3 regions of the Pseudoalteromonas sp. SCSIO_11900 genome follow, and region 2 is predicted to be linked to each of the others. Evidence: predicted binding sites of a transcription regulator. Region 2 holds the regulator's gene; each other region holds the start of a gene.
The links. Region 2 encodes LexA, which represses DNA repair genes until DNA is damaged. Its sites were predicted from a motif close to TACTGTATNNNNATACAGTA; they were not measured.
Positions count from the first base shown of each region.

Region 1: a site for LexA is predicted at 3,556-3,575, ahead of ruvC (crossover junction endodeoxyribonuclease RuvC). Genes of this name have one in related genera too.
Region 3: a site for LexA is predicted at 7,982-8,001, ahead of uvrD (DNA helicase II). Genes of this name have one in related genera too.

Region 1 is NZ_KK070023.1:2,805,741-2,816,683, forward strand. Features, by position in the region: gene tolQ (protein TolQ) at 1-471, opposite strand, end outside; gene ruvB (Holliday junction branch migration DNA helicase RuvB) at 1,347-2,354, opposite strand; gene ruvA (Holliday junction branch migration protein RuvA) at 2,362-2,979, opposite strand; gene ruvC (crossover junction endodeoxyribonuclease RuvC) at 2,982-3,506, opposite strand; gene BG00_RS12975 (ABC transporter permease) at 3,639-6,140, opposite strand; gene BG00_RS12980 (ABC transporter ATP-binding protein) at 6,130-6,843, opposite strand; gene BG00_RS12985 (arylesterase) at 6,844-7,467, shown strand; tRNA gene BG00_RS12990 (tRNA-Pro) at 7,584-7,660, shown strand; partial or broken gene BG00_RS12995 (transposase) at 8,071-8,430, opposite strand; gene BG00_RS13000 (hypothetical protein) at 8,867-9,115, opposite strand; gene BG00_RS13005 (acetyl-CoA hydrolase/transferase family protein) at 9,281-10,774, opposite strand.
Region 2 is NZ_KK070023.1:721,374-732,316, reverse strand. Features, by position in the region: gene hmpA (NO-inducible flavohemoprotein) at 1-163, shown strand, start outside; gene BG00_RS03425 (endonuclease) at 203-856, opposite strand; gene BG00_RS03420 (hypothetical protein) at 1,109-1,489, shown strand; gene BG00_RS03415 (PaaI family thioesterase) at 1,519-1,962, opposite strand; gene lexA (transcriptional repressor LexA) at 2,161-2,778, shown strand; gene coxB (cytochrome c oxidase subunit II) at 3,272-4,414, shown strand; gene ctaD (cytochrome c oxidase subunit I) at 4,414-6,006, shown strand; gene BG00_RS03395 (cytochrome c oxidase assembly protein) at 6,006-6,536, shown strand; gene BG00_RS03390 (cytochrome c oxidase subunit 3) at 6,572-7,447, shown strand; gene BG00_RS18465 (DUF2909 family protein) at 7,350-7,658, opposite strand; gene BG00_RS03385 (SURF1 family protein) at 7,673-8,413, shown strand; gene BG00_RS03380 (hypothetical protein) at 8,403-8,897, shown strand; gene BG00_RS03375 (COX15/CtaA family protein) at 8,910-9,899, shown strand; gene cyoE (heme o synthase) at 9,912-10,841, shown strand; gene BG00_RS03365 (SCO family protein) at 10,838-10,943, shown strand, end outside.
Region 3 is NZ_KK070023.1:1,022,493-1,033,435, forward strand. Features, by position in the region: rRNA gene BG00_RS04740 (23S ribosomal RNA) at 1-1,993, shown strand, start outside; rRNA gene rrf (5S ribosomal RNA) at 2,125-2,239, shown strand; partial or broken gene BG00_RS04750 (ABC transporter substrate-binding protein) at 2,629-3,715, opposite strand; gene BG00_RS04755 (GNAT family N-acetyltransferase) at 3,684-5,774, opposite strand; gene uvrD (DNA helicase II) at 5,752-7,917, opposite strand; gene BG00_RS04765 (hypothetical protein) at 8,233-8,457, shown strand; gene BG00_RS04770 (YacL family protein) at 8,570-8,938, shown strand; gene BG00_RS04775 (dUTP diphosphatase) at 8,991-9,611, shown strand; gene yrfG (GMP/IMP nucleotidase) at 9,604-10,251, opposite strand; gene nudE (ADP compounds hydrolase NudE) at 10,538-10,943, shown strand, end outside.

The DNA of each region.
Region 1 (10,943 bases), 2.1 Mb from region 2:
TAAGGCAATAAAGGCATTCATAATACCCCATACTGTACCAAACAAACCTATGTAGGGGCTAATTGACCCAACGGTTGCTAAAAACGATAAGCTTGATTCTAGTTTTTCTATTTCACGAGAAAGCGCAACCCGCATTGAACGATGCGTGCCTTCCATAACAATGCCTGCACTTTGAAAGGTATTTTTTTTGTGGCGTGCAAACTCTTTGAAACCTGAGGTGAATAACGCTTCAATACCCGTTGATTGACCACCGCGTGATGAAATTTCGTTATATAGCTTACTTAGGTCAACACCAGACCAAAAACGATGCTCAAATTTTTTGGCATTTGCTAAGGCGTCAGAGATGGCTTTTTTACGTTGAAAAATAATAGCCCACGACATAACCGACATAGCAACCAACGCTAGCATTACTAATTGCACAAGCAAACTGGCTTCTAGAATTAGATCTAAAAAATTAAGCCCTGATCCCACGTTAAACTCCTAAATAATTAAAAACATCAAATTGATTTATTTGAGTAAGGTAACTTTGTAACACATTAGCCACCATTAAAGTTCAGCTAGTGTATCTAGTGTATTTCCTGCTGACAACGATATTGCTGTGAATAGCCAACAAAAAACGTTAAAAAAAATAGTTTTACTACTTAACTCTTGTTTTACTGTATAAATAAATAACAATAAGGCTATTTATAAGCCTGCTTAATTTCACTAAAGAGTCACAAAAATACGCTGTTTATTCAAAATTAATGCATAAGCACTCATAAACACTACACGCTTACCTTAACGTAATAGTAAAACTAATACCGAACGTTTATATGTTAATATACATAAACAAAGCATTTCATTAACTTATAGAATTAATGGTTAATTAACATGCAACATTAAGTAAAAACAGAAAACCCCTGCTATTAGTTTTTTTAATCTGAAAATATAAATTTTCTAGTTTGAACAAATTCTGCCGCTTCGGTATTATTCTCCTATACCGAGCTAGCGCATTAAATGAAAGCTATTTCATTGAATCCAGTTCTTCGTAATATGATTTATTTCGTATTACTTTTTTACTTCTTGGGGTATGACCTCAACAAGTAAAACGTAGTTCCCTAGATTACTTCCTTAAACTTGTTGTTTGCCCGCATTATTTGCGGGCTTTTTTTTGCCCGCAATTTGTAAAATTAGTTACACTCGGGCTCAATACCGTTACTACAGCCGCACAATAGCCTGATATGTCTTAACGCTCAGTGAATTATTGGCAAAGTAAAATACGTCTAAATTTAGCCTTTGCTTATACAAAAAAGCCACTGTCGTTAAAATGACAGTGGCTTTAGAAAGAGTCTCGTTATTCTGGTTATTTAGTCTTTTTTAGGTAACAAGCCAAAATGGTGATACGCATTATCAGAGACAATTCGCCCTCGCGGCGTGCGCTGAATAAATCCTTGTTGAATTAAAAACGGTTCAATCACATCTTCTATGGTTTCTTTCTCTTCGCCTATTGCCGCGGCTAGGTTGTCAAGCCCAACGGGGCCACCCATAAACTTTTCGATGATGGCGAGTAAATATTTACGATCCATGTAATCAAAACCGCTTTTATCAACGTCAATCATGTCGAGGGCTTGTTGAGCTACCTCAGCATTAACCGTACCGTCTGACTTTACTTGGGTGTAATCGCGCACTCGACGCAATAATCGATTTGCAATACGTGGCGTACCGCGCGAACGTTTGGCTATTTCAGCGGCGCCATCGTCACACATTTCTAAACTAAGATAATGCGCTGAGCGCCCCACAATGTGTGATAAGTCTTCCACAGAATAAAATTCTAAACGCTGTACAATACCAAAGCGGTCACGCAGTGGAGAAGTTAATGACCCCGCACGGGTAGTTGCACCAATGAGTGTAAACGCGGGTAAATCAAGCTTAATAGAGCGTGCTGCTGGCCCTTCACCTATCATAATATCGAGCTGGTAATCTTCCATTGCCGGGTAGAGTATTTCTTCAACTTGCGGGCTCAAACGGTGAATTTCATCAATAAACAGTACATCACCCTCTTCAAGGTTAGTAAGCAATGCGGCTAAATCGCCCGCTTTTTCAAGCACAGGGCCCGAGGTGGTTTTAATATTTACATTTAATTCGTTGGCTACAATATTGGCAAGCGTGGTTTTACCTAAGCCTGGCGGACCGAATATTAATAAATGATCCAACGCTTCACTGCGGCTACGCGCGGCTTCAATAAATATTTCCATTTGTTGCTTAACATGCGGCTGACCACGATAGTCGGCCAGTAACTTAGGCCTGATAGCACGGTCTATGGTGTCTTCGTTGGTTTTTTCAGCAGCATCTATTAAGCGATCAGCTTCGATCATAATTTACTCACAGCATTGATTTCAAAGATTCTTTAATTAGAACCTCAGTCGACATATCGGGTTTGCTTATTGATTTTACTGCTTTTTGCGCTTGTGGCAATTTATAACCGAGCGCCACTAACGCCGAAACCGCATCATCGGCCGCATTATTGGCTATAGTTGCATCGCTCGCAGGCTCTATTACGGCGCTATCGCTAAATGGGGTAAATAAGTCATTACCCCAATTTTTTAATCGGTCTTTCATTTCGAGCACTAAGCGCTCTGCGGTCTTTTTGCCCACCCCTGGCAGCTTAACCAAAGCGGTAGCATCTTCATTATTTACACAACTTACAAACTGCTGCGCCGACATGCCCGACAAAATAGCTAAGCCTAATTTAGGCCCTACGCCATTAGCTTTTAACAGCTCTCTAAATAACGCACGCTCGGTTTTATTATTAAAGCCAAACAATAACTGTGCGTCTTCGCGTACTACAAAGTGAGTGTACACAATGGCGTTGTCGCCTACTTTAGGCAAATCGTAAAAACAGGTCATTGGCATTTGTACTTCGTAGCCAACGCCGCTCACTTCTAATAGTATTTCTGGGGGCTGTTTTTCAACTAACACGCCGTTTAAGCGACCTATCATTGTTATTTCCTTAGACGTCCTCTAACGGTTTTGCTTGCGCTACCCGCTAGTTTTATTAAATTTTGTTCAGAGTGGGCATGGCAAATTGCAATTGCAAGCGCATCCGCCGCATCGGCTTGCGGCGTACCTGGCAGTTTAAGTATGTTTTTAACCATATGTTGAACTTGCGATTTATCTGCCCCACCGTTACCCACAACGGCTTGCTTTATTTGCCGTGCTGAGTATTCAAAAACCGGTAAGTCGGCCATAGAGGCACCGACAATCGCAGCGCCACGAGCTTGGCCTAGCTTTAAAGCAGAATCAGGGTTATGCGCCATAAATACTTTTTCTATAGCAAATGTTTCAGGCGAAAATTGCTCTATAAGCTGTGTAATGCCTTGGTAAATCATTTTAAGTCGGGTGGGAAAGTCGTGATCGGCTAATTTAATACAGCCACTGCCTAAGTAAGTAAACTTAGCCCCTTGGTGCGCAACCACACCGTAACCCGTTAAACGCGAGCCCGGATCGATCCCTAAAATTATGGCCAAACAGCACTCTCATTATTGTTATTTATTAATAGTGCTAATAATGCCAGAGCACTGTATAAATTACCAGTACCAAGCAAAAACAAAAATGCCTACATAAAAAGTAGGCATTTAAACGCTATTTGGCTGAAAAGTTTACGCCAATGCGCGTACTAAGCCTTGGGTATTTTGTTTAAGCGTACAAGCAATCATAAAATAGCCTAACCCTGCTACAAACACGCCACCAGCAACGGGGCCAATAATCCAAATATTAGGATGCAGCTTACCCGCTAAATCAAACATTTGCTGCTGTACAATCAATAACGCAATATCGCTGAAAAATGCAGCCACCAGTCCGGCTAAACCGCCCAGTAATAAAAACTCATACAAGGTGGCATTTTTGATTAATCGGCTTTTAGCGCCCAAAGTACGCAGTATCACAATTTCTTGCATCCGCTCACCTAAGCTTGCTTGCACCTGCGATATAAGTACCAACGCGCCACACAACACCACAATAGCCAGTACAAAGCCAATAGCTAACGACACTTGTTCAATAGTCGATTGTATTTGTTTAACAAAGTTGTCTACATCAATCGCTGTAATCGTAGGATATGTACGTAATAACTGGCTAAAGTCGCGCTTTTGCTCAGGCTCAATACGTACTGATGAAATATACGTGGCCGGAAAGTCTTTGAGTACATCGGGGCTTAAAATAATGAAAAAGTTAGGTTTAAGCGTGGCCCAATTAACTTTACGTACATTGGTAATTTTAGCGTCGAACGACTGCGCACCAATTAAAAACGTGAGGGTATCGCCCATTTTCACATCAAGGCGCTTCATCATCGACTCTTCAAGTGAGGCCTCAGCTACTGCGTCATCGCCAAACCACTGGCCATCGATAATGTCATTTTGTGAGGGGACTTCGTTAAGCCAAGTTAAGTTAAGCTCGCGGCCAATACCTGAGCGGGCTTCTTCGTCTTTTTTCTCGTTGTCTTGCAATGACACTTCACGTGCTACTGCTTCGCCATTTACTGCATTCACGCGGCCACGAATCGTTGGGTAAAACTCCGACACTTGAATGCCTTTTTGCGCTAAGTATTCATTTACCGGATCCAGCTCATTTTGCGTAATATTAACCAAAAAGGCATTAGGTGCATCACTTGGTAACTGAGACTGCCAATCCGAAATAATGTCGTTTTTTAGCACAATTAAAAACAACAGTAATTTAATCGCTAGCGAAAAACTAATTAGCTGCACCGCATTAACGTTGGCGCGCTTTTGAATAGACGCAATAGCCAACGACCAGCTGTTACCTGGCTTTAAGCCAAGCTTTCGGCCCCCGCCAAATATTAATTTAGAAATTAAAAACAACACTAAAATAAGCGCAAGCGTTGAGGCAAATAAAATAAGGGTAATTTTAATATTGTTACTAAATAACCACATTAATAAAAATACCGTTAAGGCGCTAAGCCCTAAATGGATTTTACTTACCGCAAGGCGGTCGCCTAAATTACGGCGAAGCACTCTAAGTGGTGGAATATCAAATAAATCTAACAACGGCTTAATAGAAAACATAACCGCACAAATAACCCCGGTGCTAATGGCGACTAACCACGGTTTAAACCCTGCCATGGGCAATTCGGTTCCCATGCTTTTTGCAAGGTAACCAGTTGCAACTTCTTGTAAGCCGTAACCAATAGCAAGGCCAACGACTACCGCCATGGTACACACCATTAATAAGTGCATAAGGTAAATTTTGCGGATCATATCGCGGCTGCCACCTAAGGTTTTCATCATCGCGACGGGGTCGTATTGGCGCTCACAATAGCGCTTAGCCGATACTGCAATAGCAACCGCGGCTAATATAATGCCCAGCAAACCTGCTAACAATAAAAAGCTTTCGGCTCTGTTTAAGCTATTTGAAATGGGTGATTGACGGTCTTTTACACCATACCAGTTTTGGTTTTCTTTAAGTTGCGGTTTTAACCAATCGTAAAAACTATTGATGTCGCTTTCATCACCTGCATACAACTGGCGGTAAAATACACGGCTACCGGGCTGTATTACTTCAGTTTTTGGTACATCATCAATATTAATAAGTACTCTGCGACTGCTAGAGAACACATTAAATGGCGCATCGGGTTCTTCTACAATCACCTTTTCCACATTAAATAACGCGGCACCTAATTCAACTTGGTCGCCTACGTTTATGTTTAAACTGTAAAAAACCGATTCACTTAACCATACGTTACCAGGGCTTGGCGCACCGGGTGCAACCTCAGTTTGAGCATTCAAACCCGACTTAACTTTCAATTGGCCTTTAAGCGGGTAACTGTTTGATGCAGCCTTTACTGAGCTAAACTGCATTTGATCGTTTGCAAACAGCATAGTGTCAAAGTACACCATTTGTGCAGTTTGTAAGTTTTGTTGTTCTGCTTTGGTTATAAAGGCGGTATCTATGGCGTGATTGCTGGCAAGAACACGATCTGCTGCTATAAATGCACTGCTTTTTTGGGCAATACTTTGTGCAATTCGCTCTGTCACCATAGATAAAGTAAGCACGGTTAATACTGCCAGTGCAATGGCTGCGCTTATTACGGTTAGTTCACCACGGCGAAACTCACGAGAAAATAGTTTAAGCGCTAATTTAGCCCACATTTGCCATTTCCTCTGTTGAATTGTGTACCAGCTCACCGGCTTCAATCTGAATAATACGTTCACACTTTTGCGCCAGTGCTTCATCGTGGGTAACTAAAATAAGCGTAGTGCCATTTTGTTTATTTAAATCAAATAATAACGCTTCTATCATGTGGCCGTTTTTGCTATCTAGGTTAGCTGATGGCTCGTCGGCAAACAGTATTTTAGGCGAACCCACGAATGCGCGAGCAATGGCAACACGTTGTTGCTCACCACCAGATAACTGCGACGGGTAATGATCAACACGGTGACTCAAGCCGACTTTTTCAAGTAATGCGAGCGCTTGCTCTTTAGCATCACGTTCGCCAGCAAGCTCAGCGGGTAACATCACGTTCTCAAGCGCAGTTAAACTTTGTACCAACATAAAAGACTGGAATACAAATCCGACTTTAGCAGCTCTCAGTGCTGCACGTGCTTCTTCGTCTAATTCGTGCAGCGGCTCGCCATCTAACACCACCTCGCCACTGCTGGCGGTATCAAGCCCTGCTAGCAAGCTCAATAATGTAGATTTACCAGAGCCCGACGTGCCCACTACGGCAACAGACTCGCCATGCTTGACATTAAAGCTGATGTCGCTGAGGATGGACAACTCACCTTCAAAGGTGGAAACCACTTTAGATAAACCATTTACTTGAATTATATTTAATTGAGAAAGCGCTGACATATGACCCATTCAATCCTACGTTGTGTATTCATTTTATTTTTAGTTATTAACCCACTACACGCGGTAGCTAACAACACGATTTTAATACTTGGTGATAGTTTAAGCGCAGCCTATGGCTTAAAACAAGAACAAGGCTGGGTGCAATTGTTACAAGATAAATACGATACCGAGCAACGCCCTATCAACTTAGTAAATGCCAGTATTAGCGGCGAAACCACCGGCGGTGCATTGCGCCGATTAGACGCGCTACTTGAGCAATACCAACCAACTCACGTGCTCATTGAGCTTGGTGCTAATGATGGCCTGCGCGGTTTTCCAATCACAAAAATGCAAACTAACTTAACGGCTTTAATTGAAAAAAGCCAAGCTGCAAATGCACAAACCGCACTTATGGAAATTTATATTCCACCTAACTATGGCCCACGTTACAGTAAAATGTTCACCGATAGTTTTGCCAGTGTTAGCAAAGCCACAGGCTCTTATTTAATGCCGTTTTTTGTACTTAAAGTAGCAGGAAAAAACGAGCTAATGCAAAACGATAACTTACACCCTAACAAAACTGCGCAACCAATACTACGAGATGAAATGTATAACACGATCAACCAGTGGTTAAATAAAGAGTAAAGCCGTGTAAAACTTCTGGCGCAAGCGCTTAATATTAAACGCTTGCGCAATAAATATCCAAACAAACAAAAGCTTATTGATTTTTTTATAAATACACGTACTATTGCAATCGAAGTCGGTATGTGGCGCAGCTTGGTAGCGCACTGTCATGGGGTGGCAGGGGTCGAGAGTTCGAATCTCTCCATACCGACCAATTAATTTTGTTAACTTCAATTAGTTATAAATTAAAACATCCTCTTTATCGCACTATAAAATTTGCCTTTCTAAATATTTATCGCACCCTTTTTAATCTAATTTATTTTCTACTTTCTGATTCTGATTGGGGGGGATATATAGGAAGAGAGCTAATGGCACCCTCCTAAACCAGCTTTCTCATTATTTTAAAAAATAAACACATTTAACTTGTCTCCATGTTTTTCAAATTGTAATTTGAGTCTAAAAATACAATAGAGAATGTTATGCAGATCGATCAAAAAAGAAAAACCACTTTACCCTTATTGTTTGATGAAATTATTTGCAATTGTGTTTGGCTCAATACCATGCCTTTTAGTATTACAATTTTCAGGTGTAGAGGGTCTAGTTAATCTCAGATCTGCATAAGAATTAAAGCCGAGTCACTTTTATACTCGGCTTTTTAGTCTGAAAAGTATAGGCAATTAATCCAGCCATTAAAATTAAATTAGCCATAAATGAGATGCAGCTGCGGTGCCTTGTGTGGTCTATTTGAGCCATATTTTTCAGCTGGTCGAAAACTGTTTCAATGATGAAACGCGTTGATAACATCGCTCTATCCCAAGATGATATTGGCTGACGTTTCATATTACGTCGTTGACCTGTAATAAAATCAATCCCTTGCTCAGCAAGTTCCGCTTTTAGGTTTGCAGATACATAACCTTTATCTGCGTATAAACTACCTGTAACATTATCGACCATATCTAATAATAAACAAAAATCATCGACATCTACGTAAATTGCATTTAAGTTATTCATGCCCTTGCCTCGGTAATCTTATGTTTCTTGGTCGAAAGATCTGATCACCGCAAGGGCATTTAGTTCCATTTCTTATGTGCAGCTCAGGTTAGCTAGCATAACAACGACAACAAGAATGAGTTCAATAGACATCTTCAACGCTGGCGAGAGTGTTTTATCTTCTTGTAACTGAATTTTAGTTTGCTCAACTATTTCAGTGATATTTATGCTGTTTAAATTCATTAAAGCTAGAGCGATAGGGTAATCGCTCTAGCTTGGCACACTGGCAGGATCAGCCAATAGCTAAAAAAGATCCTTAGAAAATAGTTTGTCTTGGTGAATAATTACCATTTATTTTATATTTAACACCTGTTTAAAATAAACCACAAAAAAAGCGCCATTTGGCGCTTTTTAAATTAGTAGTAAGGTATTAGTGTTTACGCCCTACGCCGTTGCGCACCATATCTTGGCCGCTTTGAAAAATCTCTTCGGTAATTTCACGGGCTAATAAAAGCTGTTGCTTGTCATCAAACACCGCGACAAAACGGCTGCCGTCGGCATTATTAGTTGCCATGCCGACGCCTGCTACGCCAGTTAAACCTAAACCGCCGTTTTCCACTTGCAGTAAAAAGCTTTCAAGTTCCGCGAGAGTGTCGATTGCGGTTAGTTTATTTTCCATTATGGTTACTCTGTATGTTGCTCGCCACGGCGAGTCTGTAAAAAATATGCAGTTATTTTACAGCACACAGTAAAAACTTAAACCACCTTATGGCAAAACAATAACAACGCGCTATAAAGCATCGGCATCATAAATTAAAAACCCCGCAAATGCGGGGTTTATGTATTAGCTTTGCTTCATTGTGCCTTGTTGTTCAAGGCGGGTATGCCAGCTGAATGCTTCTTCTAAAATATGAGGCGTATGGCCGCCACGTACACAAGCACGCTCGTAGTAATCAAGCATAGCGTTGCGATAATCTGGGTGTACACAGTGTTTAATTACTTCAACAGCACGTTCGCGTGGCGCTAAACCACGTAAATCAGCTAGGCCTTGCTCGGTTACTAAAATATCAACATCGTGCTCGGTATGATCGACGTGGCTTACCATAGGTACCACGCTTGAAATAGCGCCGCCTTTAGCAATTGATTTAGTTACAAACACCGATACATGCGCATTACGTGCAAAGTCGCCTGAGCCACCAATGCCGTTCATCATTTTAGTACCACACACATGAGTTGAGTTAACGTTGCCATATATATCAAACTCAAGTGCCGTGTTAATTGCAATAATACCTAAACGACGCACAATTTCAGGGTGATTCGACATTTCTTGTGGGCGAAGTACTAGCTTATCGCGGTACTTTTCAAGGTTATTAAATACTTGTGCGTTACAACGCTCTGATAAAATAATTGAACACCCAGAGGCAAAATTAAGTTTACCCGCATCAATTAAGTCAAAGGTAGAATCTTGTAATACCTCTGAGTACATAGTGAGGTCTTTAAAATCTGAGTCTAATAAACCCATCATGACTGCATTGGCTATGTTACCAATACCCGCTTGTAATGGGCCTAAATTTGCAGGCATGCGCTGTTGCGCTACTTCTTCTTTAAAAAAGTTAACTAAATGGCGTGCAATAGAGGCGGTATCTGCATCTGGGTCGGTTACTGTTGAAAATGAGTCACTTTGATTGGTAAATACAATACCCACAATTTTAGCCGGATCGATTGGAATAGCAGTACTACCGATACGGTCATCTACTTTCACGAGCGGCACTGGAGTACGCGTAGGACGATACGAAGGGATGTAAATATCATGCAGCCCTTCAAGCTCTGGCTGATGTAACATGTTAATTTCTACAATTACCTGTTTGGCAAAAATAGCAAAACTTGCTGAGTTACCTACTGACGTAGTTGGTACTATGTGGCCTTCTTCTGTAATAGCAACGGCTTCAATCACCGCTACATCAGGCATAGTTAACTGATGATTACGTAACTGTTCAACAGTTTCAGATAAATGCTGGTCAATAAACATGACCTCACCGTTGTTAATTGCTTTACGTAATGTGCTGTCTACCTGAAATGGCATACGACGCGCTAACGCACCTGATTCAGTAAGTAGCTTATCTAAGTCGTTACCTAATGACGCGCCCGTCATTAGGTTAATTTTCATTGGGTTTTCACGTACTCGCTCGGCAAGCGCACGTGGTACAGCTTTCGCTTCACCGGCACGAGTAAAACCACTCATACCTACGGTCATGCCGTCTTTAATAAATAAACTGGCCTGCTGTGCAGACATCACTTTGTTGTGTAAATCACTATGACGAATTCGTTCTAATTGCATTTGGAACCCCTTAAACCCCATTATTATTTGGGCGCTATTTTAAGTATTTCCTTATGCTTCGTAAGCTAGACCTAAGTCTCATTTACGCATAGTTGGTATAAAAACGTTGCAGAGCGCTTTAATTTTGTACACTTCATTACTTAACTTATTGCTGTTATTGGGGGGTAGA
Region 2 (10,943 bases):
GGATTTAACGGTGCTTGAGGCATCATTACCTATTAGCGAAGGGGCATTTTATTTGTGTGGACCAGCATCATTTATGGCTTACGTAAAAGGCCAGCTACTTGATTTAGGTGTGCAAAGCTCAAATATTCACTACGAAATATTTGGACCACACCAAGCGTTTTAGATTAATTAAAAGCGTGTGTTACACACTTTTAATTTAAACTTACAGCTTTTTACTATTTGTGTTGGCAGCATAAGCTTGTTGTTGCCAAGCATTAAATAGCTTTTGTTGTTTAGCTGAAATTTTTAAACCATACGTTTTTTGCATGTAAGCGTACGCATCGGCAATGCGTTTACGTGCATGAACAGGCGGTTCAACAACACGTTGTTTAAAATTAACTTTAACCTCACAACGACCATATTGCGTCGCGTTTTGGGCTAACATGCCAAAGCGGTAGTTTGAGCGATCGGCGTTAATTTCACCAATTGCAGGGGCTAAATTGTTTATATCGGCTTCCATCAAGCGAAACTTAGCGCTAACTTTGCGGCAGTTTTTACGCCCACCATCTTGCCAGCATTGTAACTGGTGACCAAATTCCCATGCAGGGACAATATGTTCCCATTCAATTCGCAATGCACGTTGATTTACTTTGCCTGAGCGGGTTAGTGTGTTGCGAGGCACGTAGCCACAATGGGTAGGGTCGGGTACTAACTTTTTGCCTTGTTTTTTTATATCGCAACCACAATAAATACTTTTAGCGTTTTCGGGAAGGGTATTAATTAAGTGCTTTTTGGCACTCGAAAACCGCGTAAATTGTTCGCCCATTGCTGAAAAACAAGCACAGCAAGCCAACAAAGCTAAAATAAACCGAATCATATCCATCACATACGTGAACTACAGGAGCGGCTAGTTTAAGGCCTAGAATAAAAAAGTAAACCGCCGCCGGCATGCTTTAATTTTAATTTGCGTATTTTGTAGAGGGCGTTTTTTAGGAGTAAATAGTGGGCAATATTCAGAGGCTAACGCTAAAAACGCGTTAATGCAGTGATTCTTGCGTTGTTGATTTGGTATAACGGTAAAACTGCGTTAAAGTTTGCAATGAAATTAATAGAGGGTAAAAACGAGATAATGTCGGAAATTCAATTTTTAAATGTAGATCTAGAGCTTGAGTCAAAGCAAGATATTAGCGTATTAGTTGCTGATTTAAAAAAGGTCGCAACTATTTTACATTATGATAAAGACGAATACCGTCAACTTGCTCGCATTGAGGTTGCAGGTGAAATAACCACGCCAGATAAAGCGATTAATCACTTGTGCGAGTTAATCGAGTCGTGTTCACGCAATGCATTAAAGCAATGGTTGAGTTGTTCACGCAGAACATTCGATATGGGTTTTGAGTCTGGCACTTCGCCAAAATGCTTTAACCAAGCTTTACATGCAGATACCTTGTTACGTATATCTGCAATTGGTGCAGGTGTGGAAATTACTATTTACCCTCTCGAAAAGTAATTTAACCTCAACCTTGGTTAACAGATTTACTAGCCTTTTCGCTCTACTACGGCTGCGGTCATACGTGATACGCAGCAAAGCTCATTGCGGCTATTGGTTATTTTAATATCCCAAACCGAGCTGCGTTTGCCGATATGATAAGCTCTCGCTGTGGCCGTTAATGTGCCATTGCGTGATGCCTTTAAATGACTTGCACTGATCTCTTGGCCAACACAATAAAACCGATTGAAATCAACCACAAAATTAGCGGCATAACTTGCTACTGTTTCAGCAAGTACCACATTTGCGCCACCATGAACGATACCCATAGGGTTATGATGCTCTGGAATTGCCGGCATAGTTGCCACTAAGTAGTCATCACCAATTTCACTGATCTCTATTCCCATGGTTTTCATGAGTGTCCCTTGGCCTGTAATACCTTGATCTAATTGCTTACAAAACTCTAATGTAATCGGTTGATGCCAAATACTCATGCTAGCTCCTTGGATAAGTAATCGAGAATTAAAATTTATTAATATGATAATGCGTTGCTAATAATTACATTTATTACCCTGCTTTTAAAGTAGGTTATTGTTTGATGATAACGGCATATAAGGCATTAATTTATATTTGCGATTTTTAAATAACTGTATATACTCACAGTTAATTGTACTGTATGGAAAACCAGTTGTATGCGACCATTAACGAAACGCCAAGCGCAAATACTCGAACTCATTAAAGTGTTTATTAAAGACACTGGTATGCCTCCTACACGTGCCGAAATTGCACAAACACTGGGTTTTAAAAGTGCAAATGCTGCAGAAGAACACTTAAAAGCATTGGCCAAAAAAGGTGTTATTAAAATGAAGCCAGGCGCGAGTCGCGGAATTCAGCTTGTTGAAGAAGAGGAGCCAGAGCAGTTAGGCTTACCTTTAATTGGCAGGGTGGCTGCCGGTGAGCCAATATTGGCGCAACAGCATGTAGAAAGCCACTGTAAAATTGACCCTTTAATGTTTAAACCTGCGGCCGATTTTTTATTGCGTGTTAACGGTATGAGTATGAAAGACATTGGTATTATGGATGGTGATTTACTTGCTGTGCATAAAACCCAAGTTGCCGAAAATGGACAAGTTATTGTTGCCCGTGTTGACGACGATGTAACCGTGAAGCGTTTAGAAAAAGCGGGCAGAAAAGTACTCTTACATGCTGAAAATGATGAGTTTTCAGCTATTGAGGTCGATTTAGAAAATGAGTCGTTCAATATTGAAGGCTTAGCGGTAGGTGTTATTCGTAACGCTGACTGGATGTAGTATTAAAGCATAATTTAGCGCTTAATAGTGATTAGGCGCTGGGTTTGTTAGCAGCACAATGTCTAACTTATCAAATGTATGACTATATGTTGTTAAGTGCTCCCCCTATCATAAATAAAATCACTAAATACTTTATAAATAAACAAATTTACTCTGCTTTTTTAAGTTAACAATTTTTTATATTTCTATCCTGTAATTTCAATACACCCCTTACTAAACCTGACTCTTAGATTAATTGCCTGACTAGTTGCTATTTTTTTAGCTGCGCATTTTAAAAAATACACCTTGTTTATTTTTCATACTCACCTTGCTTATTGTTTATTTTTTAACTAGTTATTAAAGAGCTGGAATAAAAATAACTCACAGCTTAGTCGTTTTGAGAACACACATTTACTAAATCCAGCACCCTTATAAAAAATAAAAATAACGAATAGGCGTTTAAGCCGTATGCCTCTTCGCTTTGCGTCAGCAATAGCATCAAAGGAGCCGTCACATGGGTAAGCTGAGTTCTTCCTTGTGGCTTATATTGTTTGTTTTTTCGCAGAATGTGCTTGCTAATAGCCAATATAATATGCGTAAAGGCGTAACCGATATAAGTAATAATGTATACCAACTGCACATGACTATTTTTTTAATATGTTGTGTGATTGGGGTGATCGTGTTTGCCATTATGTTTTGGGCACTCATTCATCATCGCAAATCTAAAGGGGCTGTCCCTGCCCAATTCCATGAAAGCACCAAAGTAGAAATACTGTGGACTGCGATCCCTTTTGTCATATTAATTGTTATGGCCATTCCTGCGACTAAAACCTTAATTGCCATGGAGGATGCCAGCAAAGCTGATCTCACCATTAAAATTACAGGCTCACAGTGGAAGTGGCATTACGAGTATATGGGGGAGGACGTTGAGTTTTATTCCATGCTAGCTACCCCTCAAAATGAAATAACCAACCTTGCTGATAAAAACCCGAATTATTTACTCGAGGTCGATAAACCGCTGGTACTACCAATTAATCAAAAAGTACGTTTTTTAATGACTTCAGATGATGTTATTCACTCATGGTGGGTGCCTGACTTTGCCGTTAAAAAAGATGCAAACCCTGGGTTTATTAACGAAACATGGACCAATATTAATGAGGTTGGTACTTACCGTGGGCAGTGTGCAGAGCTTTGCGGTAAAGATCATGGTTTTATGCCTGTTGTGGTAGAAGCTAAAACAGAAGAAGACTTCAAAACGTGGTTAGCAGAGGCTAAACAAGCCAAGCAAAAAGCAGCTGAAGCAGACGCTGCGTTATTAGACCAAGTTGTACCAAAAGAAGAGCTGATGGCGCTTGGTGAGCAGGTTTATATGGCGAGCTGCGCGGCGTGCCATCAGCCAACAGGATTAGGCTTGCCGGGTGTTTTTCCGGCTCTTAAAGGCAGCCCAATAGTCATAGGTGATATCAAAGGGCATATAGATATTTTGCTCCATGGTAAACCAGGTACGGCTATGCAGTCTTTCGCAAAGCAATTATCAATCAAGCAAATAGCAGCTGTTATTACCTATAAACGCAACGCGTGGGGTAATGACACTGGTGATGTAATTCAACCGAGCGAGATACAAGCGGCACTGGATGCTGATGGGGAGGCTAAATAATGAGTAGCATTGCAGAACAACCTAATACCAATGAGGCTCATCATGCCCATCAACCTGCCACAGGCTTTAAACGCTGGTTATTTACAACCAACCATAAAGATATAGGTAGCTTATATTTAATTTTTTCACTCACCATGTTTTTAATTGGTGGGGCAATGGCGATGGTTATTCGAGCTGAGTTATTTCAGCCGGGCCTACAACTGGTTGATCCTCACTTTTTTAATCAAATGACCACAGTGCATGGTTTAATAATGGTGTTTGGTGCGGTTATGCCAGCCTTTACCGGCTTGGCAAACTGGATGATCCCGCTAATGATTGGTGCGCCAGATATGGCCTTACCGAGAATGAATAACTGGAGCTTTTGGATTTTACCGTTTGCGTTTTTAATCCTATTAGCTTCATTATTTATGCCTGGTGGTGGCCCTGCATTTGGTTGGACCTTTTACGCGCCGCTTTCCACCACTTATAGTAACGACAACACAGCAATGTTTGTATTTGCTGTGCATATTATGGGTATTAGTTCGATTATGGGGGCCATTAATGTGGTGGTCACCATAGTAAATATGCGTGCTCCGGGTATGACGTGGATGAAGCTGCCGTTATTTGTGTGGACATGGTTGATCACGGCGTTTTTACTTATTGCAGTTATGCCGGTACTTGCTGGTGCAGTTACTATGGTGCTCACCGATAAATACTTCGCGACCAGTTTCTTTGATGCCGCTGGTGGTGGCGATCCGGTGATGTTCCAACATATTTTTTGGTTTTTTGGTCACCCTGAAGTTTATATTATGATTTTGCCTGCCTTTGGCATTATTTCTACGATTGTTCCCACCTTTTCACGTAAAAAACTATTTGGTTATGCCTCTATGGTGTATGCCACCTCCTCCATTGCCTTGTTGAGCTTTATTGTGTGGGCGCATCATATGTTTACCACTGGTATGCCCGTGGCGGGTGAGTTGTTTTTTATGTACGCGACTATGCTGATATCGGTACCTACCGGCGTAAAAGTATTTAACTGGGTAGCGACTATGTGGCGCGGGTCTATTAGCTTTGAAGTGCCAATGCTGTTTAGTATCGCATTTATTGTGTTGTTTACTTTAGGTGGTTTTTCGGGATTGATGCTAGCGATTACACCTGCCGATTTCCAATATCATGATACCTATTTTGTGGTTGCACACTTTCATTATGTACTCGTAACGGGCGCGGTGTTTTCTATTATGGCGGGGGCTTATTATTGGCTGCCAAAATGGACCGGAAACATGTTCAATATTACCTTAGCAAAATGGCATTTTTGGTTGTCGTTAATAAGTGTAAATGTGCTGTTTTTCCCAATGCATTTTGTGGGGTTAGCCGGTATGCCACGCCGTATTCCAGATTATGCGCTACAGTTTGCTGATTTTAACGCCATTATTAGTATAGGTGGGTTTGCCTTTGGTTTATCGCAATTATTATTTGTGGTGGTTGTGTATAAATGTGCAAAAGGGGGCGACAAAGTGCCTGCAAAAGTTTGGGATGGAGCTGAGGGGCTTGAATGGGAAGTTGATTCACCTGCGCCTTATCATACCTTCTCAACGCCGCCGGATATTAAATAATGACTCACTTGCCGTTATTAAAAAAGCTGGTGGTGATTTGCATTGCAATGTTTGCATTTGCATTTGCCATGGTCCCTTTGTATGACGTGTTTTGCGATATAACGGGGCTTAATGGTAAGCCCTCGTTAGAGCAGGCACAGCAAAGTACCTTGGTCACTGAAAATAGAGAAGTCAGCGTTAGTTTCACTACGCATGCGCAAAGTGGTGCGCCTTTTGAAGTTAAATCTAAAGAGTACAGTGTAGATGTAAAGCCTGGGGCCATGCGTGAAGTTAAGTTTAGCGCTAAAAATAACAGCAATGAAGATAAAGTAATGCAGGCTATACCGTCGGTAGCACCAGGAAAAGCGGCCAAGTATTTACACAAAATAGCGTGTTTTTGCTTTGATCAGCAACCGTTAAAGGCAGGTGAAGAGCTGGAGTTTACATTATTGTTTTATGTAGATACTGAATTACCCAGTGATGTAGAAGAGTTAACCCTGTCTTATACCGTATTTGATATTAGCGAGAGGCTAGTAGCCAGTAATAACTAGCTTATAAAACTGGTGAAAAACTAGGAGCAAATAAAATGAATCAAAAATATGAACATTATTATGTACCAGAGCAAAGTCCATGGCCAATAGTTGGGGCAGTTGCGTTATTTTTTATTGCGGTAGGCGCAGCCTTAACCGTAATGGATATGGGCAAAGAGGGTGGTAATGGCGTTTACTTGTTATACGTAGGTATAGCTGTACTACTTTACATGCTGTTTAGCTGGTTTAAAAATGTCATACACGAGTCTGATCAAGGGCTTTATTCTGCACAAATGGACCGTTCTTTTAGGCAAGGTATGAGCTGGTTTATTTTTTCAGAAGTGATGTTCTTCATGGCATTTTTTGGGGCGCTTTTTTATGCCCGCATGTTTTCTGTGCCTTGGCTTGGAGGTGCGGATAACAACGCCATGACAAATGAAGTATTGTGGCCGACGTTTGAAGCCATGTGGCCATTGCTAAATACCCCAGGAGGCACCACGACCCAAGCTATGGGCTGGCAAGGGTTGCCGCTTATCAACACCCTTATTTTGCTGGCCTCGTCGGTAACTTTACATTTTGCCCATGTGGCGATGGAAAATAATAAACGTACGCCACTCAAAGTATGCTTGGGAGTGACCATTTTACTCGGAATGTGCTTTTTAGGGCTGCAGGTAGAAGAGTATATATATGCTTATAACGATCTTAACTTAACCCTTGGTGCGGGCATTTATGGCAATACCTTCTTTTTGTTAACCGGCTTTCACGGTATGCACGTCACCTTAGGAACAATTATTTTATTGGTGGTGTTTTTGCGCATTATGAAAGGACATTTCACTAAAGATAAGCACTTTGCCTTTCAAGCTGCAGCTTGGTACTGGCATTTTGTTGATGTTGTTTGGCTGTGTTTGTTTGTATTTGTGTATGTGCTTTAGTGATTAAGGGGGACTGATTTGCCGTAATAAAACCAAGTTTTAGTGCGGCAATCACCATCACTAATACCACAACAGAAAATAACACCCGACGCCCTAAAAAGTGAGACATAGGGCGTCCATTGGTTTTCCCCGACACCATAATTAATAAAGCACGAAATAAATTAAATAATATAAATAATAACAGTAGAACAATAATAATTTTAATAATCACTGGATTTTACCCTTATGCAGTTAGTTGTATTTAACAAACAAAAGCTTAGCTCAATAATAACAATTTGTTTGGTTGTTATTGTGGTATTGGTTTGTGTGCGACTAGGGTTTTGGCAATTACAGCGAGCAGAACAAAAGCAACAGCAGCTTAGTGCCATTGAAAATATACAACAACATGGCGTAATGAGCTGGGCAGAGTTACAACAGCTGCCAAAAGAGTGGAACAAAACCGGTGTATTGGTTTCGTTAAATGGTTATTTTGACACTAATAATTATTGGTTGCTTGATAACCAAATCTATAATGGTCAGGTTGGTTACGACTTACTGGCATTATTAAAACTGTCTGATGAATCACGCTTTTTGTTAGTGAACTTAGGCTGGGTAAAAGCAGAACGTTCAAGAGAAATCCTACCAAACGTAACAATACCCAATGGTAAATTTACGTTAACGGCACAAATTAAAGAAGATAATTTAAGTGGCTTTACCTTAGCCAATAACAATACTCAGTCGGATTTAGCCAAACGAATTCAAATCATTGATTTACAAGCATTGAGTAGCCAATCTAATCGCCCTTTAGTGAATTTTATGGCTTACCGCCAAGGTCAAGCTGATGAAATTGCTGCCCCTCATTATGAAGCCGTTGTTATGAGTCCAGAAAAACATTATGCCTACTCAGTACAGTGGTTTTTAATTGCGGTTGCCTGTGTGGTGGTCGCTATTTTTGCAAGCAGGAAGAGGATAGATAATGAAAAATAAACCCCTGTTACTCTTTGCTGTGTGCTGCGCTATTCCCTTAGTGCTGGCTTACAGTGCGTTAAAACTTGATTGGCTACCTACAGCAATTACTAACCATGGTGAATTTTTAGAGCGTGAAATTAAGCTAGACAATTGGGCGCAGCATAACCCTAAGCAATGGACCATCGCTTTAAATTATTCAGCACAATGCAAAGCGTCTTGCACGGAGCAATTAGCCGCTTTAGACAATTTATATATTGCCCTTGGCAAAAACCAACACAAAGTTGATATGGCTATTATGGGACAGTCTGAGCTAGTTACAACGCGTTGGCATGTTATTGATGAGCAACAGCAGTTAAAGCCTGCCAGTTTGTATTTAATCGATCATATGGGGCTAATTGTACTGGAGTATCCATTTAGTTCTCAACCACAAGAAAACCGTTTGATCCAAAAAGGGTTATTAAAAGATCTAAAAAAATTACTCAATTACTCTCGTTCGAGCTAAGTAGAGGATGCTATGTATAAAAACTATAAAAATTTGGTATTAGCAACGAGTTTATTCGCATTAATTGTGGTGGCTCTGGGCGCATACACGCGTTTAAGTGACGCTGGGCTTGGTTGTCCCGATTGGCCTGGTTGTTATGGCTTTTTAACCGTGCCTAAACACGAAGCAGAGATTGCACAAGCGATTCAAAGTTATCCCGATATGATATTTGAAAAAGCAAAAGCATGGAAAGAAATGATCCATCGCTACTTTGCAGGCACGCTTGGGGTATTAATTTTAGTGTTGTTTATTTTAGCTTTTCTAAAGCGTCAGTACCCAACCACGCCTGTAAGGTTGCCTATGATATTGCTGCTGCTTGTTATTTTTCAGGCCGCATTAGGTATGTGGACGGTTACTATGAACCTACAGCCGCTTATAGTTATGGGGCATTTGCTCGGAGGATTTAGTATTTTAGCCTTATTAACGCTATTGTATTTGCGTCTGACCAGCCAACCTATTACAGGTGGTGATGCGGGCGCAAAACCTCACTTTAAATTAAGCCTCGTGGCATTAACGGTACTGATTTTACAAATCGCCCTCGGAGGTTGGTTAGCGGCTAATTATGCGGCTCCACATTGTAATGGCTTACCGCTATGTAGTTACGCTCAGCCTTTTTCATTCAGTAGTGTCTTTCAGCTCCCCCTTGAGCACAGTAATTATGAATTTGGTGTGTTGTCGCAACAGGCGCGTATGTCTATTCATTTACTGCATCGAATATGGGCCTTAGTGACTTGCATTGTCTTAGCCTTGGTGATGTGGCGTATATACAGTCATGCCTATTCGCAAAAAATTAAAAGCTGTACGGTGAGTGTGTTAGTGGCGTTATTTTGCCAGATAGCTTTAGGGTTAGCCGTGGTGCATTTTCATTTTCCGTTAGGCGTGGCACTGGCGCATAACTTAATGGCTGCCATACTGTTACTAACTATGGTTAGGTTATGTTATTACCTAAAAGTAAGTACTTAGAGGGGAATGATTATGGCACTTACAATTAATAAAAAAGCAATGCAGCCCGTTTACAGCGCATCGTTATTGACTAAAAGTTACCACTTAATCCAAGATTATTTGGCAATAAGTAAATTTAAAGTAGTGGCTATGCTAGTGTTAACAGCATGGGTTGGCTTAGCGCTAGCCCCTGATGTTGGCAGAGGTGTTGGGGTTCAGTTCATCAGTTTATTAGGGATTGGATTACTCTCTGCGGCCGCCGCAGTCATTAATCATGTTGTTGATAGTGAAATTGATAGCAAAATGGCTCGCACCCGCCATCGCCCTGTTGCTAAAGGGCGTTTAAGTAAATTACATGCACTGAGCTTTGCCACTGTGATTGGGGTTGCTGGGTTTATTATGCTGATGTTGTGGGCAAATACGCTCACAGCCATACTGACCTTATTTGCACTTGTTGGTTATGCGTTTATTTATACGTCATTTTTAAAACGTGCCACACCACAAAATATAGTTATAGGGGGATTAGCCGGTGCAATGCCTCCATTACTCGGTTGGGTGTCTGAAACAAATCAAATGGCGGCAGCCCCTTGGTTGCTGGTGATGATTATATTTACCTGGACCCCACCTCATTTTTGGGCGCTCGCCATCGCGCGTAAAAGTGATTATGAGCGGGCTAAAATCCCCATGTTACCGGTCACCCATGGTATCGATTTTTGTAAAACATGCGTGCTTGCATATTCGGTATTACTCGCCATTGTATGTGTGTTTCCTTATTTGATTGGCATGTCAGGGCTTATTTATCTAAGCGGGGCATGTCTTCTCAATATTGTATTTATATACAAAGCAATTAACTTAAAGTTTGCTGCCAAAGAAGACACTGCGATGGATTTATTTCGTTTTTCGATTATTCATTTGATGGTACTATTTATCATCTTATTTATAGATAAATGGCTAGTTATATGAAGCAGTTATGGTGTGGTTTAGTTGTTTTTTCAGTACTCTTTTTATCGGCCTGTAGTGATAAAAAAAATTTACAAGATCTTGATGCGTTAGTTTATGAAACCG
Region 3 (10,943 bases), 300 kb from region 2:
CAAACTCCGAATACCGTAAAGTACTATCCGGGAGACACACGGCGGGTGCTAACGTCCGTCGTGAAGAGGGAAACAACCCAGACCGCCAGCTAAGGTCCCAAAGTCATAGTTAAGTGGGAAACGATGTGGAAAGGCCCAGACAGCCAGGAGGTTGGCTTAGAAGCAGCCATCCTTTAAAGAAAGCGTAATAGCTCACTGGTCGAGTCGGTCTGCGCGGAAGATGTAACGGGGCTAAACTATGCACCGAAGCTGCGGATTCAAACTTTGTTTGAGTGGTAGGGGAGCGTTCTGTAAGCCGTTGAAGGTGTGCCGGGAGGCATGCTGGAGGTATCAGAAGTGCGAATGCTGACATGAGTAACGATAATGCGGGTGAAAAACCCGCACGCCGGAAGACCAAGGGTTCCTATCCCATGTTAATCAGGGTAGGGTAAGTCGACCCCTAAGGCGAGGCCGAAAGGCGTAGTCGATGGGAAACGGATTAATATTTCCGTACTTGGTATAATTGCGATGGGGGGACGGAGCAGGCTAAGCAAGCATGGCGATGGTAGTCCATGTGAAAGTGTGTAGGCTAGTGACTTAGGTAAATCCGGGTTGCTGTTAGGCTGAGACACGAGACGAGTCACCAAGGTGATGAAGTTGCTGATGCCATACTTCCAGGAAAAGCCTCTAAGCTTCAGATTATACCGAATCGTACCCCAAACCGACACAGGTGGTCAGGTAGAGAATACTAAGGCGCTTGAGAGAACTCGGGTGAAGGAACTAGGCAAAATCGTACCGTAACTTCGGGAGAAGGTACGCTCCTATCTGTGATGAGACTTGCTCTCTAAGCGGACGGGAGCCGCAGTGACCAGGTGGCTGGGACTGTTTATTAAAAACACAGCACTGTGCAAAATCGCAAGATGACGTATACGGTGTGACACCTGCCCGGTGCCGGAAGGTTAATTGATGGGGTTATCTTCGGAGAAGCTCTTGATCGAAGCCCCGGTAAACGGCGGCCGTAACTATAACGGTCCTAAGGTAGCGAAATTCCTTGTCGGGTAAGTTCCGACCTGCACGAATGGTGTAACCATGGCCACGCTGTCTCCACCCGAGACTCAGTGAAATTGAAATCGCAGTGAAGATGCTGTGTACCCGCGGCTAGACGGAAAGACCCCGTGAACCTTTACTACAGCTTGGCACTGAACATTGAACCTACATGTGTAGGATAGGTGGGAGACTTAGAAGCAGAGACGCTAGTTTTTGTGGAGTCGTCCTTGAAATACCACCCTTGTAGTTTTGATGTTCTAACGTTGGCCCCTGAATCGGGGTTACGGACAGTGCCTGGTGGGTAGTTTGACTGGGGCGGTCTCCTCCCAAAGAGTAACGGAGGAGCACGAAGGTTGGCTAAGTACGGTCGGACATCGTACGGTTAGTGTAATGGTAGAAGCCAGCTTAACTGCGAGACAGACACGTCGAGCAGGTACGAAAGTAGGTCATAGTGATCCGGTGGTTCTGAATGGAAGGGCCATCGCTCAACGGATAAAAGGTACTCCGGGGATAACAGGCTGATACCGCCCAAGAGTTCATATCGACGGCGGTGTTTGGCACCTCGATGTCGGCTCATCACATCCTGGGGCTGAAGTCGGTCCCAAGGGTATGGCTGTTCGCCATTTAAAGTGGTACGCGAGCTGGGTTTAGAACGTCGTGAGACAGTTCGGTCCCTATCTGCCGTGGGCGTTTGAGAATTGAGAGGGGTTGCTCCTAGTACGAGAGGACCGGAGTGAACGAACCGCTGGTGTTCGGGTTGTCATGCCAATGGCATTGCCCGGTAGCTACGTTCGGAACTGATAAGCGCTGAAAGCATCTAAGCGCGAAGCAGGCCTCGAGATGAGTTCTCACTAGACTTTTAAAGTCTCTGAAGGGCCGTTGAAGACGACAACGTTGATAGGCAAGATGTGGAAGTGGTGTGAGCCATTAAGCTAACTTGTACTAATTACCCGTGAGGCTTAACCATACAACGCCAAACGCGTTTTATGTGACAGTTTAAGCAAGAAGTTAATAGACTAAAGTAGATACTTGAAGACTTTTATTATCAGAATTCCAAATTTTAGTAAGCTCGATTAAATCGAACTTACACCATATTTGCTTGGTGACAATAGCGTTTTGGACCCACCTGACCCCATGCCGAACTCAGTAGTGAAACGAAACAGCGCCGATGATAGTGTAGCATTTGCTATGTGAAAGTAGGACATTACCAGGCTCCAAATTGAGAAAGCCCGACTAGCAATAGTCGGGCTTTTTTACGTCTGCAGGAAAGTAAAAGCGCAGGTGAAAGGTAAAAGGCATCAGGTAAAAGGAAAATAATAAGCGCCTAATGCCGACTCTATATATTTGCTATGTGGCTCTCTACCGCTGTGGGCACCACGACACTCTACTGCGTTGTCGCTACGAAGTAGCGCACCGACTCCAAATAAGAGAAAGCCCGACTAGCAATAGTCGGGCTTTTTTACGTCTGGAATAAAGTGAAAATGCAGCTGAAAGGTAAAAGGCATCAGGTAAAAGTAAAAGAATAAGCGCCTAAAGCTAGTACACTTAAAGCCTACTAACCGAACTTTTGTTATTAAGTGTTGTTTATAACAAATAATTAGCTTAGAACAGTCTATAGGCTTCGGTTTTCTGCTCTTGTGTGTTGTTAGAAGCTTGAAGTTCTTTGGGTTTAAATATAGCGCTTGGATCAATAAGTACGCTGTGTTTATCGGCTAGCTTAATTAATCCATGCATCATATTTCTTGTTTGTGGATCAATATCAAAGCCTATTTCAGTTAACTTATCGAGAGGTTTTATATCTTCTGCTTTGCTAAATGCCATAGTGTTAATATAGCCCTCAAAATGAAGACGACTCGGTTTTTTAATGTTGCTCGCTTGCATATCGGCTAAAAACTCAGTACAAAAATTATCGTTACAATTTAGTGGGTTTGGAACAATCTCCGTTACCATAATATTTGATGGTGAGTTTACTTCATCAAATAAGTCAAAGCTGGGTACAAACGAAACGCTAGTATATTCAGGATTAAACCCTTGCTTTTGGGCGCTATTAATAAACTCAGAGAGTGGTTCATAAGTGCGACTAAACAGATTGCCGTAACTCCGCTTAATTTTAAGGTATTAAGTGCTGACTCCACTTCTTGGCTATTGCGTTTGTAGCGAGCAACTATTGCCGGTGTAAGGTTATATTTAGCGAGTGCTTCTGTTAGCCCTGATTCTACATATAAGCCAAATTCGTCAGCCTGTATAAACAGCCCTATTTTAGTATGTTTATGCTCTTCAACGAGGTATTTGATTTGTTCTTGTGCTTCGTCGTTATAGCTTGCTTTAGTAAAGGTATAATCGCATGGCTGGTTGGGGTACCCTTGGCACCAAACAGGGCATCAACTTTATTTGTGTAAATAAACTCACGAGGATTATTAACGGTTTGTTTGGGTTCATAGTGATCGTTAGCAACTAAAAGTAGCACCTTAGCGTCATTAATACCGCCAGCGTTATTAACTTTGTCAAAATAAACGCTGCTACCTTTATACAACTATTGGCCAATATTTTTAGCAGGACTAGTTAGTGCAGTAGACATGCCCAGCTTAATTACTTTGTCGTTGGTTTGCTCTGCACGCGCGAAAGTTTGCCCAAGCACTAATGCTATAAGGACAATGTTAAGGTTTACTATTATGCGAAATGCGCTCATACCAATTATTTACAGCTTTTTTAAATAATGTATTAAATGACTTTGTGCCATTCAAACCTAACTGACTTTGGATATTTTTCGGTGTCCAATTTTGTAATACTAGCCTAATAAAAACATATTGGAAATTATCGTCATCGGTTGGCAAGCTATACGGCAATGCCCAAAAACGTCGCCAGAGTAATGGTTTTATATTAAAAAGCTGGTAGTCACTTGTTAACATAGACTTTAATCTTGATTGCTCAGTGATACTGTCGGTATGAGTAATAAAATGAGAGACAATTTTCGCGACCAGTTGATAATCAAGCTGACTATAGTGATCGAGTAGTTGCAAAGGGAAATCGGCTTCGAACTGTGCTACTAATTGCTCTACTAGTTGCTCACTTTTAGTTAAGCTTTTAACAACTAATGCGCTGTGCTCGCCCGTTGCCTTATCTTTTTGAAAACCGAGTTTAACTAAATCAAAGCCATTACTTTGCCAAAAACTGAGTAATTGCGCATTGCCACCAAAGCTGGCACCAAACCAATGACACTCGCTCTGCAATTGCTGTTCACAGTATTTAAGTAACTGTGTGCCTATTTTTTTGTTGTGATGCTGTGGATCAATGGCAATACGCACCACGCGGGCGCAGTGTGGTTTTAAAACATCAGCATTAAAACTCAATTGTGCTAGCGTTTGTGCCATTAAGTGACCTTGAGGCCTACGCTTTCCTTGTGCTATTTCATTGCTCATGGCAGCATTAAATCCACCTTCAATCGCAATTAAACAGACACCGAGAATATTATCACCTTGTTGGCAAACAAATACATGTTGTTTAGTGGCGTCTAGTAAGTGGCGTAAATCATTCACACTAGTTTGATAATGTGCCAGCGTTAGCAACCCAATCACTTGATAAAGTAGTGGCTCGTTACTAGCAAGTTGATGTGCCTGTAACTGCTTAAATTGCAAAGGGGTAGAGTGTAAGGTGAGGCTGTGATGTTCAGCATCTAAGGCTAATAACGTGCGAATGTGCTGCTCTAATGGGTCCTGCTTTGCAAAGCGAATAGGCTGTTCAAGAGTCATACTGCGCATATTTTTAAAATGCGTTTTAATGTAGCGAGTAAACTTTAGAATATAGCCGCGACCATTGCCTTCATAGCCAACCATGGTGCTTGAAAATACCACGCGAGGATAAAGGTGGAGTAGTTTTATGAGCATTGGAACAGGGATTGCTGCCGCTTCATCAATTAATAGCAAGTCACACTCAGGCTGTTCGTTAAGTAGTTGATCAGGTGCAATATATTGCATGTTTGCAATGCATTTATTGCCTGCTTGATACTCCAAATTAAGTGCGTTTGCTAAATGTTTAAAGCTGCTGTGCAATGCGCGAAATTGCATAGAGCTGATGAGGATTTTTTTATCGCTGAGCTCGCTTGCGGCAATCCCTAACGCCGCTGATTTCCCCCGTCCCCGATCAGCATTAATCAATAATGGTCTATTTGCCCGTCCGTGTGCGGTTTTTTTTATTAATTCAACACATTGTTGTTGCTCGGTAAAATCTATTGTACCTGCTGAGGCATCAATGTCGGCAAGAGTAACCCAGTCATCTTGTTGATTAAAATGTAATAAGGAGGCGCTGCTCAGTAAGTGCTTTAAACGTTGATTAAAAAAGCTGTATTGATACGCTTGTCCAAATGATTGAAATAATGGCAGCGCAGGATCGCACCAATGTTCAAGTGATTCGAGCGCTGGAAGTAATACAATTAAAAAGCCACCCGCTTGAACTACGCCCGCTAAGGCTGCTAGTTTATCTGGCACCAGTCCACTGTAGCCATCATAGACAGCATGGGCGCACTCTTGCCCTAAAATTTGATGGGTATGCTCTGGCCAATGTGCATTAACTAAATTTGTGTTTTTAGAAAGAACAAAAGAGGGTTGCTGTAATTGAGCAAGCAGCTGAGTGCATTGCTCATAACACCAATTTTTATCGCCTGTAAGCAACAGTAACTGACGATGTTTAGCATTCGTTAGCTGCTGTTGCAGATGCTTTATAACGCGGTTAAACGGCTTGTAGTCTTGCATAAGCTGTTACTAACCACTTACTACCTAAGTCGTCAAAGTTAACCTGTACACGCGATTGTGCGCCGCTGCCTTCGTAATTAAGCACCGTGCCTATACCAAATTTAGCGTGCAGTACGCGTTGACCTAAGTTAAACCCGCTTTCCTCAAATGCCGCATGGCTTACTGATGCACTAAAGCGCCCTGCAGCAGGCGGTCTTGAGACTTGTGTTTTAATGCGAATTTCTTCCAAACAGTCTTCGGGTATTTCACGTAAAAAACGCGATGGGCTGTGGTATTTTTCTTGACCATATAAACGGCGGCTTTCTGCGTGGCTTATATACAGTTTATCCATAGCACGGGTCATACCTACATAACAAAGACGGCGTTCTTCTTCTAAACGGCCCGTTTCTTCATTACTTTGTTGTGATGGGAACATGCCCTCTTCAACACCGACCATAAATACCAGCGGAAACTCTAAGCCTTTAGCTGAGTGAAGCGTCATCATTTGTACCGCATCTTCATGTTCATCAGCTTGCCCTTCACCTGATTCAAGCGAGGTGTAGGCTAAAAAGCCTTGTAGTGGTGAACTAAATTCTTCCTCTTCAGGGAGTTCATATTGATCGCAGGCGCTAATTAATTCTTCTAAGTTTTCAACCCGAGCACGGCCTTTTTCACCTTTTTCAGCCTGATACATTGCCATTAACCCTGAGGTTTGAATGGCATATTTAGCCTGCTCGTGCAGCGTTAAGTCACTAATTTTATCTTCAATATGTTCAATTAACTCAACAAACTTGGCAACAGCTCCAGAAGCGCGACCCGATAAATGCTGTTGCTCTACAATGGCTTTAGCAGCATACCAAAGCGGCAAAGATTCAGCGCGAGCGCAGTCACGTATATGGCTTAATGTTTTATCGCCAATGCCGCGGGCGGGCGTATTAATTACACGCTCAAATGCCGCATCATCTTGGCGGTTACCCACTAAGCGTAAGTATGAAAGAGCATCTTTAATTTCTTGGCGTTCGAAGAATCGCATACCGCCATAAATTCGGTATTTTAAACCTTCTTGTAGCATCGCTTCTTCAAGTACCCGTGATTGCGCATTACTACGATATAAAATAGCCGCATCTTGTAGTGCGTTACCTGCATTAAGCCAGCTACGTAATTTGCTACTCACAAAGCGCGCTTCATCTAGCTCATTAAAAGCAGCATAAATAGAGATAGGTTCACCGTCGTTACCGTCGGTCCATAAACTTTTACCCATTCGCTCGGAGTTATTTTGAATTAACGCGTTTGAGGCTTTAAGAATAGTGGCAGTCGAGCGATAGTTTTGCTCAAGGCGAATCGTCTCTGCGTCAAAATCAGTTAAAAAGCGTTTAATGTTTTCTATTTTTGCGCCGCGCCAACCATAAATACTTTGGTCATCATCGCCTACAATCATGATACTGCTGGTATCGCCCGCAAGTAGTTTTAACCACGCATATTGAATGGTGTTGGTATCTTGAAACTCGTCTACGAGCATGTGCGCAAAGCGCTGCTGATAATGACGCAGCAAGGTTGGGTTATTTTTAAGAACCTCATAGCTACGTAGTAATATTTCTGCAAAATCAACTAGGCCCGCTCTATCACAAGCTTCTTGATAGGCCGCGTAAACACGCAGCATCATTTGCTCGTTAATATCGTATGCCTGAATATCTTTAGGACGCAGAGCTTCATCTTTTTTAGCGCTTATATACCAACCAAACTGTTTAGCAGGCCATTTTTTGTCATCAATATTCATTGATTTTAATAGGCGCTTGATCATTCTTAGCTGATCATCAGAATCTAAAATTTGAAAGGCTTCTGGTAGGTTTGCTTCACGGTGATGAGCGCGCAAAATACGATGTGATAAACCATGGAATGTACCAATCCACATACCACCGACAGGTGCTTTTAAGGTTTCTTCTACTCGCGTGCGCATTTCTTTAGCTGCTTTATTAGTAAAGGTAACCGCAAAAATACTATAAGCAGAAGCTTGCTCAACCTGCATTAACCACGCGATACGATGAACTAAAACACGTGTTTTACCCGAACCAGCACCTGCTAATACCAGCATGTTTTGTAGTGGGGCTGCAACGGCATCGCGTTGTTTGTCATTTAAGCCATCGAGTAATTCAGAAACGTCCATCGTTACGCCTTTTCAATCAATAATGGGGGCAGTATAACAGGTGTTTTTGTTAGGCTAAATAAAATACTGTTTTTATAAACAGCTATTTATAAAATACGTATTTAAGTTGTTGAATAGTTAACAGTATAAACTGAGCAAGTAATTAAAATACCTATTTAAAATTGCTAATTTGACCTATTTTTGGCAAAAAATACTAAACTGATAAATTCGTAATAATTTAACTACATGATTTGTAAGCTTTAATAAATTGGCATAAAGTGTGTAAGTATAAATAATAAGTACAAATACAAAATTAATTAAACTACAGAGGTGAGTATGTCTCAACAAGGTTCTGGCGGTAACGTAATCGCAGCATTATGTAATATTTTCTTCCCCGGTTTAGGGCAGTTGGTGCAGGGCCGTATTTTAGCGGCACTTGTTTTTGCAATTCTGGTTTTTGGCGGTTATGCGCTATGGTTTTTAGTTGTTCCAGCCGTAATCGGTGCCGTGTTCCATTTATGGGCAATTATTGATGCTGCACGCTATCGCTCAGGCGGTTAGCTAAATTGATGATGCTAAATAGCGCCTTATGGCGCTATTTTTGTATCTGGCTTTCATTATTCATAGCTGATTAGGTTATAATCTGTTGCATTGGCAGTACTGGAATAAAGTTATGGAATATCAATTTATACGTGACCCTATTAGCGGGCTGCGCATTAAAATAAGCAGCGAGCATGCCCTAATTGGCCGCTGGTTAAACGAAGAAATTGGCAAAGAAAAAGTCGCGATGGTACAAGCACTTATTAGCTCGGTGAGTTCAAGCTTTGAACCGTTAACACTTAAAGGCCACGAAATTGACCTAATTCTTTCTAAAGATGAAGCATTATTCGAAGCGCATGCGTTGCATCAAGATAACGAAGATATATTAGCCTACCAAGATGATGAACTCATGCTGGAAGAGAATGATTTAAGCAGTGGTTGTGGTTTTGAAGACTTTGTTGACCTGATCAACTCATGGCATGAGTTTTCGGCTGGTCGTTAAGTTATATTATCTGTATTATTACCCTAATTATAAATCCAACAGTGGAACCAGTATGTCTGCGAATTTAAACAAACTAGTTGTTATGCTAGAAATGCAAAATGCCATGAATACCAAAGTACATGAGCAATGGTTTAGTCAAGGCTTTGAGTGGTATAGAGCTATTTGGGTTGAATGTGCAGAAATGCTGGATCATTACGGTTGGAAATGGTGGAAAAAACAAACGCCAGATACTGAACAAGTAATTTTAGAGCTGGTTGATATTTTTCATTTTGGTTTATCGCTACGTATCGACGGTAAGACCAGCTACGAGCAAATCGCTACGCAGCTACAAACTCAAATGAGCGCCCCACAACAAGGTGATGACTTCAAACAAACCCTTGAGCTATTAGCGGCCAGTGCGGTTGCCAATAAAACCTTTAATGCGGCTGCTTTTGCCGGTTGTATGGCACAAATCGGTATGGATATTGATGATTTATATCGTGGCTATGTGGGTAAAAATACGCTGAACTTCTTCCGTCAGGATCATGGTTACAAAGAGGGTAGCTACATTAAAGTGTGGCATGGCAAAGAAGATAACGAACACTTAGTTGAAGTAGTTAAAAGCCTTGATACTGAGCATGTAGATTTTGCAAAACAGGTATATCAAGGCCTAGTAGCGCGTTACCCTAAATAAGCTTACGGTAATCGGTGACGCTTAAGTAATCGGCTATTACATTATGTGGTTGCTGGCTATTAGGGTTAGCAACCGCAAGTAAATGCTCAATGCCGTATTCTCGTGCGGCATTTAATACCGGTAAGCTGTCATCTACAAATAATGTGCGGCGTTTATCAAACCCTAAATCTCCTTGAACCTTATGCCACAAACTTTGTTGCTCTTTACTTACCCCATATTCATGCGTTGATATTACCCCATCTAAGTAGTTATCAATGGCGGTATGTTCAAATTTAAGCATCACGCATTCTGGATGAGCATTGGTAAGTAAAATGAGTTCTTTACCTGCACGTCGAAGTTCAGTTAAAAAATGCGGAACATCTTCACGTATTTTAATTAAATGTGCAGATTGACGCTTTAATTCGAGAATAGGTAAGTTTAGCTGTGCTTCCCAATAGTCAGAGCAGTACCACTGAATTTTGCCACTCACAGCCTGATAGCGTTTTAAGATATCTGCGCGGGCTTCCTCAAAACTGATATTTTGAGCCAGAGCATGTTGTTGTGGAACAACATTGAGCCAAAAGTCAGTGTCGTAATGTAAATCAAGTAAAGTCCCGTCCATGTCGAGTAATACAGTATCGATTTTTGACCAATTGAGCATGATATATCCTTGTGGAAATTGAGGCGTTAAATGATTACGTTGCGATGAAATGCTTGCAAGCGAAATATAATGGGCTCTGTTAATTGAACTCTAAAAACATATTCCCAATGATGAAATATTAAGGGCGAATTCAATAACGGCAGATAAATATTTAACCTTAACTACGGGTAAGATATTTTATGATTAACTCTGCATTTAAATTGCTTTTAATTCAAACTGAAACTCGCATCTTATACTCATTTGGGTATATGATTAGTATAACTGCAATGATAGCAAATTGATGCCCATGACACAGAAAAAGCACCCAACACCACCACAAATTCTCAGTAATAATGTTGTCGCTAAAAGTCGCTTATTTACTGTGGAGTCTTTAGAACTAAAATTTTCAAATGACGAAGAGCGTCAGTATGAACGAATTCGCGGCGGTGGCCGTGGAGCCGTTATGATTGTACCCATCACAGCTGAAAACGAACTACTACTCGTTCGAGAGTATTGCGCCGGCACCAATGACTATCAGTTAGGTTTCCCTAAAGGATTAATTGACCCCGGTGAAACACCTGAGCAAGCAGCAAACCGAGAGCTCAAAGAAGAAATTGGCTTTGGTGCAGAATACTTTGAAGCACTTAAAACGGTCACTATGGCGCCTAGTTATTTCAATGCCACTATGCATATCCTCTTTGCTAAAGATTTAT